3 regions of the Bradyrhizobium sp. WU425 genome follow, and region 2 is predicted to be linked to each of the others. Evidence: predicted binding sites of a transcription regulator. Region 2 holds the regulator's gene; each other region holds the start of a gene.
The links. The regulator PhoB, encoded in region 2, activates phosphate uptake and scavenging genes when phosphate is short. The targets are predictions, from matches to a motif close to TGTCATNNANCTGTCAT.
Positions count from the first base shown of each region.

Region 1 (3,271 bases), 1.3 Mb from region 2:
TGCGCTAATGTCGAGTCGTTGTCGCTGGTCCACTGGTTGGCCGCGACGTCGACCGTGCCCTGCGCCAGCGCCAGGATCGCGTTCTCGTGGCTTCCGGTGAAGACGACCTTGCTGAAATAGGTGTCGGCGTCCGCGATGCCCATCTTGTCGAGCTCGAAGCGCGGCACGTTGTTGCCGGAGGTCGAGTTCGGGTCGACCAGGCCGAGGTTCTTGCCCTTGAGCTGGTCGATGCTCTTGTAGGCGCTGCTCGCCTTGACGAAGAACACCGAGTAATAACCGGTGGAGCCGTCGGAGTTGATGTCGTTGGCGAAGGCGTCGGTCTTGACGCCGGTCAGGCGGGCGCGGGCGAACGAGGCCGAGCCGTAGCTCGCGATGTGAATGTTGCCGGCACGCTGGCCTTCGATTACGGCAGCGTAGTCGTTGGCGATGCGCAGCGTGACTTTCACGCCCAATTCCCTGGAGAGATAGCTCATGAACGGCGCCCAGCGCTCGGTCACGCCCGAGGCGTTTTCCGCCGGAATGACCGCGAAGGTCAGCTCGGGATATTTGGCTTTCCAGTCTTCGGCGGAGGCCGAAGTCGTCAACGCGAGCGCGGCGGCGCCGGCGAGAATCAATCTGCGAGTAATCATGATAGCCTCTTCATTGGTTGAGGTCGGTTGACGCAAAATTGGTAAGTCCTGATGCGGCGCAGCTCAGGCGGCGGCCGCCCTTCCAAGCGCCGGAATGCCCTGTCGCAGCGGTGCAGGCGTGCCGCCCATGACTTCGGCGGCTTCGAGATCGTAGAGCTCGCGCGCCACGTGGTCGGTCAACTCGGCCGGCGCGCCGTCGAACACCACGCGGCCCTGCGCCATGCCAATCAGGCGGTCGCAATAGCTGCGCGCCAGGTCGAGCGAATGCAGATTGCAGAGCACCGTGATGCCGAAGTGCTTGTTGATGCGCAGCAGCGCATCCATGACGATCTTGGTGTTGCGCGGATCGAGCGAGGCGATCGGCTCGTCGGCGAGGATGATGTCGGGCTGCTGCACCAGCGCGCGGGCAATCGCGACGCGCTGCTGCTGGCCGCCGGAGAGCTGATCGGCGCGCTGGGCCGCGAGCGGGGCAATGTCGAACTGTTCGAGCGCGGACATCGCCAGCGCCCTGTCCTGCTCGGGCCAGGTCTGCGACAGCGAGCGCCAGGCCGGCATCGTCGCAAGCCGTCCCATCAGGACGTTGGTGAGCACATCGAGCCGGCCCACCAGATTGAACTGCTGAAAGATCATCGCCGAGCGCGCCCGCCACTGCCGCAGCTCCTTGCCGCGCAGCGCCGTGACGTCGAGGCCGTCGAACAGGATGCGGCCCTGTGCAGGGGTCGCGAGACGGTTGATGGTCCGCAGCAGGGTCGACTTGCCGGCGCCGGAGCGTCCGATCACGCCGACGAAGCCGCCGGGAGAGACTTGAAACGAGGCGTCGTCCACCGCGGCTTTCACGCCGAAGCGACACGTCAGACCTTCAACCACCAGCATGCAGGGCTCCAGAGTAGCTGGGACCCACCGCTAACGCCGGCGCTTGACACTTGTGTGACACGGACGTTGCGGTGCGGCGATCCTACACACCTCATCTCCTGTTCATCCCCTGTCATGGCGTCGTCATGACATTGTCGTCAAGCCGCTCGAAGAGAAACGCCCGCCCTCTCGTTCGGATTCAACATGGCCGCCAAAGCTCTTTCGGTCCAGCCGACTGTCGATCCCTCCGCGAAGCTGCACGACGCCAGGCTTGGGGCCTACACCGAGGTCGGCGCGCGCACGATGCTGCACGAGGTGACGATGGGGGATTACTCCTATGTCGTGAACGACGCCCAGATCACCTACACCACCATCGGAAAATTCTGCTCGATCGCGGCGATGACACGGATCAATCCGGGCAATCACCCGATGCAACGCGCCACGCAGGCGCACTTCACCTATCGTTCGAGCGCCTATTTCGAAGGCGAGAGCGACGACACGGAATTCTTCGACTGGCGGCGCCAGCATCACGTCCATATCGGCCATGACGTCTGGATCGGCCATGGCGCGATCGTTCTGCCGGGCCGCAACATCGGCACCGGCGCGGTGATCGCGGCCGGCGCCATCGTCACCAAGGACGTTCCGGCCTACACCATCGTCGCCGGCAATCCGGCGCGCATCGTGCGCCGGCGGTTCTCGGAAGAGGTTGCGGGGCGGCTTGCGAGGCTCGCTTGGTGGGACTGGGATCACGACAAGTTGCGTGAAGCCCTGCCCAATTTCCGCAAGCTCGGGATTGAGGATTTCCTCACGGCATACGAAGCAGGGGCACCCTCTTCTGCCAGCAAACGAAGCGCGGTCGCGTGACAGACATATTCCTCGAGGGCGGGCGGGCCCTGATCGGCTCCGAGTTCGCCGAAACGTCGCTTCTCGTGTCCGGAACGGACATCGCAGAGATCAATGCCTCGCGCAGCCGGGCGCGGCTGGCGATCAAGGCGCGCGATCTGCTGGTCCTGCCGGGCATCGTCGATCTGCATGGCGATGCCTTCGAGCGACAGATGATGCCGCGCGCCGGGGTCGATTTCCCGATCGACGTCGCGCTCGCCGACAGCGACCGCCAGGCGATCAGCAACGGCATCACCACGGTTTTTCACGCCACGACCTGTTCGTGGGAGCCGGGCCTGCGCAGCGCCGGCAATGCGCGCAGCCTGATGGAGGCGATCGAACGGCAGCGCCCGCAATTCGCCGCCGACACCCGCTTTCACCTGCGCCACGAGACCTACAATCTCGACGCCGAAACCGAGATCAGCCAATGGCTCACTGAGGGCCGCGTCGACCTGTTCGCCTTCAACGACCACATGGACGGCACGGTTGGGGACATGGCCAAGCCGCGCAAGCGCAATCGCATGGTGGAGCGCACCGGCCTGTCGAGCGAGGAATTCGACCGGCTGGTCGGACACATAATGTCCCGCGCCGCGGATGTGCCGGCTTCCGTGTCACGGCTGGCCGCGACGGCCCGCGCCGCCGACGTGCGGATGCTCTCGCACGATGATGCGACGCCCGCGATGCGCGAAGGCTTTCGCGCCATGGGCGTGGCGATTGCGGAGTTTCCGATCAACGAGGAGACAGCGCGGGCGGCAGCAAGCCACGGTGACGCCATCGTCTACGGCGCGCCGAACGTCGTGCGCGGAGGCAGCCACACGGGCTGGACCAGGGCATCCGACATGATCGCCAAAGGGCTCTGCTCGGTTCTGGCCTCGGACTACTACTATCCCGCGCAGCTGCTCGCTGCG
Region 1 is NZ_CP088089.1:1,003,033-1,006,303, reverse strand. Features, by position in the region: gene phnD (phosphonate ABC transporter substrate-binding protein) at 1-629, opposite strand, end outside; gene phnC (phosphonate ABC transporter ATP-binding protein) at 693-1,502, opposite strand; gene BcanWU425_RS04715 (acetyltransferase) at 1,686-2,345, shown strand; gene BcanWU425_RS04710 (alpha-D-ribose 1-methylphosphonate 5-triphosphate diphosphatase) at 2,342-3,271, shown strand, end outside.
Region 1: the regulator PhoB is predicted to act here: its motif matches at 1,546-1,562, upstream of phnC (phosphonate ABC transporter ATP-binding protein).

Region 2 (3,271 bases):
CTCAATTTGCTGCGCGCCCGCGTCGGCATGGTGTTCCAGAAGCCGACGCCGTTCCCGATGACGATCTACGAGAACATCGCGTTCGGCATCCGTCTCTATGAGAAGATCTCGAAGTCCGAGATGGACGGCCGCGTCGAGAAGGCGCTGCGCGGCGGCGCGCTGTGGAACGAGGTCAAGGACAAGCTCAACGCCTCCGGCCTGTCGCTCTCCGGCGGCCAGCAGCAGCGCCTCTGCATCGCCCGCACCGTCGCGGTGCGGCCCGAGGTGATCCTGTTCGACGAACCCTGTTCGGCGCTCGACCCGATCTCGACCGCCAAGGTCGAGGAGCTGATCCAGGAGCTGTCCGAGGATTACACGATCGCTATCGTCACCCACAACATGCAACAGGCGGCGCGCGTCTCCGACAAGACCGCCTTCATGTATCTCGGCGAGCTGATAGAGTTCGACGACACCAGCAAGATCTTCACGTCGCCGTCAGATCGGCGCACGCAGGATTACATCACCGGCCGGTTCGGCTAGGAGACGCGACATGGGTTCTGAACATACCGCAAAGGCTTTCGACACCGACCTCCAGGAACTCACTCGCCTGGTCGCCGAGATGGGCGGCATCGCCGAGCGCATGATCGTCGAGTCCGTCGACGCGCTGATCCGCCGCGACGTCCCGCTCGGCCAGCGCGTCGTCGCCATCGACACCGAGCTCGACGCGCTGCAGAAGCGCATCGAGGAGCGTGCGGTGCTCACCATCGCCCGCCGCCAGCCGATGGCGGTCGATCTGCGCGAGATCGTCGGCGCCATGCGCGTCGCGACCGATCTCGAGCGCATCGGCGACCTCGCCAAGAACATGGGCAAGCGCGTCGCGGCGCTGGAGACGGACTTCCATCCGCTCAAGCTGTTCCGCGGCCTCGAGCACATGACCGACCTCGTGCAGCAGCAGGTCAAGTCGGTGCTGGACGCCTATGCCGCGCATGATCTGCCGGCGGCGATGGCGGTCTGGAAGGGCGACGAGGAGGTCGACGCCATCTGCACCTCGCTGTTCCGCGAGCTCCTCACCTACATGATGGAGGATCCGCGCAACATCTCGTTCTGCATCCATCTGATGTTCTGCGCCAAGAACATCGAGCGGATCGGCGACCACGCCACCAACATCGCCGAGACCGTGTTCTACATGATCGAGGGCCAGGCCATCACCGACAAGCGGCCGAAGGGCGACATGACGACCTTCGCCAACACGGTACCGAACACCTGAAGACTTAGGGAGCGACGACCCGATGGGCGCACGCATTATGGTGGTTGAGGACGAGGAAGCCCTGACCGAGCTTCTCCGCTACAACCTCGAAGGCGACGGCTATGACGTCGAGACGGTGATGCGCGGCGACGACGCCGACACCCGCCTCAAGGAGCACATCCCCGATCTGATCGTGCTCGACTGGATGCTGCCGGGCCTGTCAGGCATCGAATTGTGCCGGCGGCTTCGCACCCGTCCCGAGACCAAGCAGCTCCCGATCATCATGCTCACCGCGCGCGGCGAGGAGAGCGAGCGGGTGCGGGGTCTTGCGACCGGCGCCGACGATTACATCGTCAAGCCGTTCTCGGTGCCGGAGCTGCTGGCGCGCGTGAAAGGCCTGCTGCGGCGCGCAAGCCCGGAGCGGCTCGCGACGGTGCTTGCTTTTGGCGACATCGAGCTCGACCGCGACAAGCGCCGCGTGGCGCGCTCGGGCCGGCCGATCGATCTCGGTCCGACCGAATATCGCCTGCTGGAGTTCTTCCTGGAGCATCCGGGGCGCGTGTTCTCGCGCGAGCAACTGCTCGACAGCGTCTGGGGTCGCGACATCTATATCGACGAGCGCACCGTCGACGTGCATATCGGCCGCCTGCGCAAGCTGCTCAATCTCGGCCGCGAGCAGGACCCGATCCGCACCGTCCGCGGCGCCGGCTACGCGCTGGATGATCGGTTTGCCAAGGCGGAGCAGGTGTAGGGTTGCAGGCTTGTTTGTTGGCGAGTTGTCCCTGCATTCTCAGCCGTCGTCCCGGACAAGCGAGCGAAGCGAGCGCTGATCCGGGCCCATAACCACCGAACGTGGTTTGGCGAAGACTCGGAGTGACCCCTTCCGCACGATTATTGCGTGCTCGGAGTATGGGTCCCGGCCCCCCGTGCGCAATTGCGCACTAGGCCGGGACGACGCTGAAATTGTTGAATCGTCTTCGCGCGACGACTTGCCGTGATTACCGCGGACCCGGCTTCACCGGTGCGCGGCGCCGATCCGACGCCGGCTGGTACGCAACGCGCGAGTGCTGGGCGCAATAGGGCAGTCCGGACAGCGCCCTTCCACCGCAGAAGAAGAAGTCCGGGCTCGAGGGATCGCCGACCGGCCAGTGGCAGGTCGCCTCGTTCAATTCCAGCAGCGACAGCCGCTGGCTCATCGGCACCACGTTGTCATAGGTGACCGGATCCGGCTCAGCCTCCACCTCGAAGGCCTGCGCCAGCGCGGTGTTGCCGCGCGAGATCGGGCGGCTCACCCGCATCATGTGCTGCGCGGGGCGCGCCTTGCGCGGCCGCGGCGCTGCCGATGATGGGCTCTTGGCGCGGCCCGAAAGGCCGAGCCTGTGCACTTTGCCGATCACGGCATTGCGGGTCACATTGCCGAGCTCCGCCGCGATCTGGCTGGCCGAAAGTCCGGCCTCCCAGAGCTTTTTCAGCTGCTCGACGCGATCATCGGACCAGGTCAAAACCGTCATTGCACCCTTTCCCTCGCTGCGCGCCAGCCATCCTGGGGCCTCGCAGCGAATGCCTAAGCCTTCAAAAACCCGTGCCGCCAGAATCCCTTAAGGCTCGCCGGGCGCGTCTTGAACGCCCGAACGTTTACGCCGGTACATAAGGACTTAAAGATCAGAACCACTGCACGAGATGTCGTATCTGACAATCCAAACGCTACAATATGGCGTGACTCCCGCGCAAGAGTCCGCCGACTCGCTTCCACATGTTCCGTGGCCAAATCCCGCAAAATCGGCACCGCAAGACTACGGATTCAGCGTTTCGCGAGGCTTTCCGGGCGGCATTGACACCCGTTTCACCAGGCCTAAGATAGTCGCACGTGCCGCCCTCAAGAGGCGGCACGTTTCGTTTTCCGGGCCGGTCGATGGTGCGTTGCGCAATGCACGCTCACTCCGTCCGCAACATTCAAGTGACCATCATGACTAACAGCGCAGCGCCGCATTTGCTCCCCGTTTTCGCCAGGTCCGACCTTGGTTTCGAGCGTGGCGAAGGCTGCTG
Region 2 is NZ_CP088089.1:7,596,927-7,600,197, reverse strand. Features, by position in the region: gene pstB (phosphate ABC transporter ATP-binding protein PstB) at 1-519, shown strand, start outside; gene phoU (phosphate signaling complex protein PhoU) at 530-1,246, shown strand; gene phoB (phosphate regulon transcriptional regulator PhoB) at 1,269-1,976, shown strand; gene BcanWU425_RS36165 (GcrA family cell cycle regulator) at 2,224-2,736, opposite strand; gene BcanWU425_RS36160 (aspartate aminotransferase family protein) at 3,192-3,271, shown strand, end outside.

Region 3 (3,271 bases), 2.1 Mb from region 2:
CGTCGCCCTGCTCGGAGTGCAATCCGACGCCACGCGCGCCCTGGAGGAGGCCGATGCCGCGATGTATGTGCGCAAGGCGCACCGGCGGCACGAGCCGCACATCAGGCTCGTCAGCAGCTAGTTAAAGCGTGCCGAGGTCTTTCGGTACGTCGCCGAAGCTGCGGAGCAGTTTTGCGTCCCCGAATTCGCCGGTCATGGGATCGCCGCTGCGGCTGAACGCGACCGCGCCGGTGTGGCCGGCGCCGTGCGACATAATCTCGGCGCGCCGTAGCGCGGCCGCCGCGCTCTGGCATTCCTCGGCCGCACCTGCGACCGGCGATCCGTCCTCGTCGGTCAGGAAAGGTAATGCAACGTAATAGGTGACATCGGACATGGTCGGCTCCGATAGCTGACAGTCAGGCGGCGCTGCTCTTGCTCCGCATCTTGCTGCGCGAGGTCTCCGGAATGCAGCCTGCGGAAACCGCCGCCTGCAATTCTTCCAGCTCGGCCTCCAGATATTCATTGGCCATGATCAGCGCCTTGATGGTGCTGCGCAGATTGCCGTCGCACATCGCGATCGCCTGATCGCAGGCTTGTTCATAATGGCTGTTGTCGAGAAGGGCGGTTAACGACATCTGCATTTTCCTTAGACGGTTTCCCCGGGGGTGTTGGGTGCTCAAATGTTCTTATTTTGTTCCTTTCGAGTCAAGCGGATTTACGTGCGGCGGGGCCGCCGTAAAGTTCTACCCGTGGATCAGGCGATGATGTCGGGCGTGATCTGGTCTTCGATGAACGCGATACGGTCACGCAACAACAGCTTGCGTTTCTTCAACCGCTGTAACCGCAACAGGTCGGGGGCGGGCGATTGATGCAGTGCATCGATCGCCACATCGAGATCTCGGTGTTCCTGGTGCAACCGGGCGAGCTCGGATTCGAGTTCGCGCGCATCTTCATTGGTCATGTCTGCGGTGGCCGAAAAACCGATAGGCGTGAGATTAAGGCTGTGGATGCCCTGTGGAAACTATCGTCCTTGCGCGCCGTGATCGCAAGCGATCTCGGGCTGTCGCGCGCCGATCTCCCGCGACATATTTCTGCGGTCGCTCCGGCGTTGCGCAAGCGCATTGATATCACGGATTTTTCCCGCGTGGTTCCCTTACTCACGCTTCGTTACATATGAATTTCTAAAAATGACAGCGCGACGACTGATATCCATCGACAGAACAAATCGGTGATGTACACTTCCTCGTCCGGTCGAATCCAAGGTTCACCCCTACCGAGGAGGTTTCGAATGACAATTCAGGCACATCTGGTTGAATTGGAACGGAAGCACAAAACTCTCGAAAACGAATTGCACGAAGCTCTCGTGCACCTTTCAACAGACGACCTGCAAATTGTTGAGTTGAAGCGCCGGAAGTTGATGGTCAAGGACCAGATCGAGCGTCTCAGGCACGGCGACACGCTCCACTAGTAACCCCGTAACAGCGTAGAGTTGATCGCACCCTTTCAGGCAGGGATGGGAGCCTTTGCGCTCATCCCTGCTGCAAGGCGCGCAGCGTGCAAGGATTTGCGCGGCTCCAGCGTCTTGTCTGGACGCAGTTCTTTACGCGCAACCGGAATCCAATTCGCTTTAAACCACTAGATGTTTGCGAGCTCGGCGACGTGATCCGCGATCGCGAGCGATGACGTCAATCCGGGCGACTCGATGCCGAACAGATTGATCAGGCCTTCGACGCCGTGATCGCGCGGGCCCTGCATCAAGAAATCCTGCGTGGCCACCGCCGGCGGCACGATCTTCGGGCGGATGCCCGAATAGCTCGGCATGAGAGCACCGTCAGGCAACGTCGGCCAGTATTTGCGGATCGCCGGGTAGAAGCGCTCGGCGCGTGACGGGTCGACCTCATAGTCGATCGTCTCGATCCACTCGACGTCAGGGCCGAAACGGGCCTGCCCGGCCATGTCCAGCGTCAGATGCACCCCTAGGCCACCGGGCTCGGGCACCGGATAGATCAGGCGCGAGAACGGCGCCCTGGCATTGCAGCTGAAGTAGTTTCCCTTGGCGAGGTAGGCCGTCGGGATCCGTTCCAGCGGCATGCCCTCGATGTTGCGCGCCACGGTGGTCGCCGAGAGCCCGGCGGCGTTGACGAGGAGGCTGCATTGCAGCGTCATCGGCGCTTCGCCGCCCGCCTCGATCTCGATGACGCCGGCGGTCGCCTTGGCACGGATCAGCGGGGTGTGAAACGCGAAGGCCGCGCCCGCGTCCTCGGCTTCGCCGCGCAGCGAGAGCATGTAGGCGTGGCTGTCGATGATGCCGGTCGACGGCGACAGCAGCGCGGCGTCACAGGCGAGCGCCGGCTCCAGCGCACGTGCCGCATCACCCGTGAGCAACTGCATGTCGAGCACGCCGTTGGCCTCGGCATGCGCCTTGATCGATTGCAGCTTCTCGGTCTCTTTCGGATTGGTCGCGACGATCAGCTTGCCGCAATTCCTGTGCGGGATGCCGCGCTCGGAACAGTAACGATAGAGCGCGTGCTTGCCGTCGACGCACATGCGCGCCATCCAGCTTCCGGCGCGGTAGTAGATGCCGGCATGGATCACCTCGCTGTTGCGCGAGGAGGTGATGGTGCCGATGGCCTCGGCTTGCTCGAGCACGATCACCTCGCGCCCGGCTTGCGCCAGCTTTCGAGCCACCGCGAGCCCGATCACGCCGGCTCCGATGACGACGCAGTCCACCCTATCCATGGTCGTGCAGGACGTCCGCTCGAAGCGACGATGGCCCCACGCCTGGGGAGGGCGGCGCGGGGCCGTTTTCCGTTAACGAAGCATTTATCATGTCAGGGCAATTGCCGTATTTGATGCCACATTTTTCCGTTGCGCGTACAGGCGTTTACCCGATCCAAACCCGCGAGGCCAGACAATCCGACGTTGAAATCGCGGGTGGCTGATGGCTGAGAAGAACTGGCACGCGGGCAGCGCGCTTCCGATTGCGGTGCAGGCCGTCGTGTGCCTGGCCGCAGCGGTCGCGCCTGCACGCGCCTTTGCCCTTTCCGACAGCTTCGCCCCGCCGAGCTATCTCGGCGAGCTCAATCCCAACGTGATCTGGGAAGCCCTGATCGCGGGCGTCGTGATCTGCTCGTTCCTCATCGCGATCGCGCTGTGGATCCATTCCTCGCTGCGCCGGACCAGACGTCTGCAGCTGCGGCGCAATGCCTTCGTCTCCTCCGCCATGAACAATCTCAACCAGGGCGTGGTGATGACGGATGCGCAGCGGCGCGTCATCTTCTGCAACGACCGC
Region 3 is NZ_CP088089.1:1,860,805-1,864,075, forward strand. Features, by position in the region: gene BcanWU425_RS08890 (GGDEF domain-containing protein) at 1-121, shown strand, start outside; gene BcanWU425_RS08895 (hypothetical protein) at 122-373, opposite strand; gene BcanWU425_RS08900 (hypothetical protein) at 396-614, opposite strand; gene BcanWU425_RS08905 (YdcH family protein) at 734-940, opposite strand; gene BcanWU425_RS08910 (YdcH family protein) at 1,268-1,447, shown strand; gene BcanWU425_RS08915 (NAD(P)/FAD-dependent oxidoreductase) at 1,615-2,718, opposite strand; gene BcanWU425_RS08920 (sensor domain-containing protein) at 2,921-3,271, shown strand, end outside.
Region 3: the regulator PhoB is predicted to act here: its motif matches at 1,167-1,183, upstream of BcanWU425_RS08910 (YdcH family protein).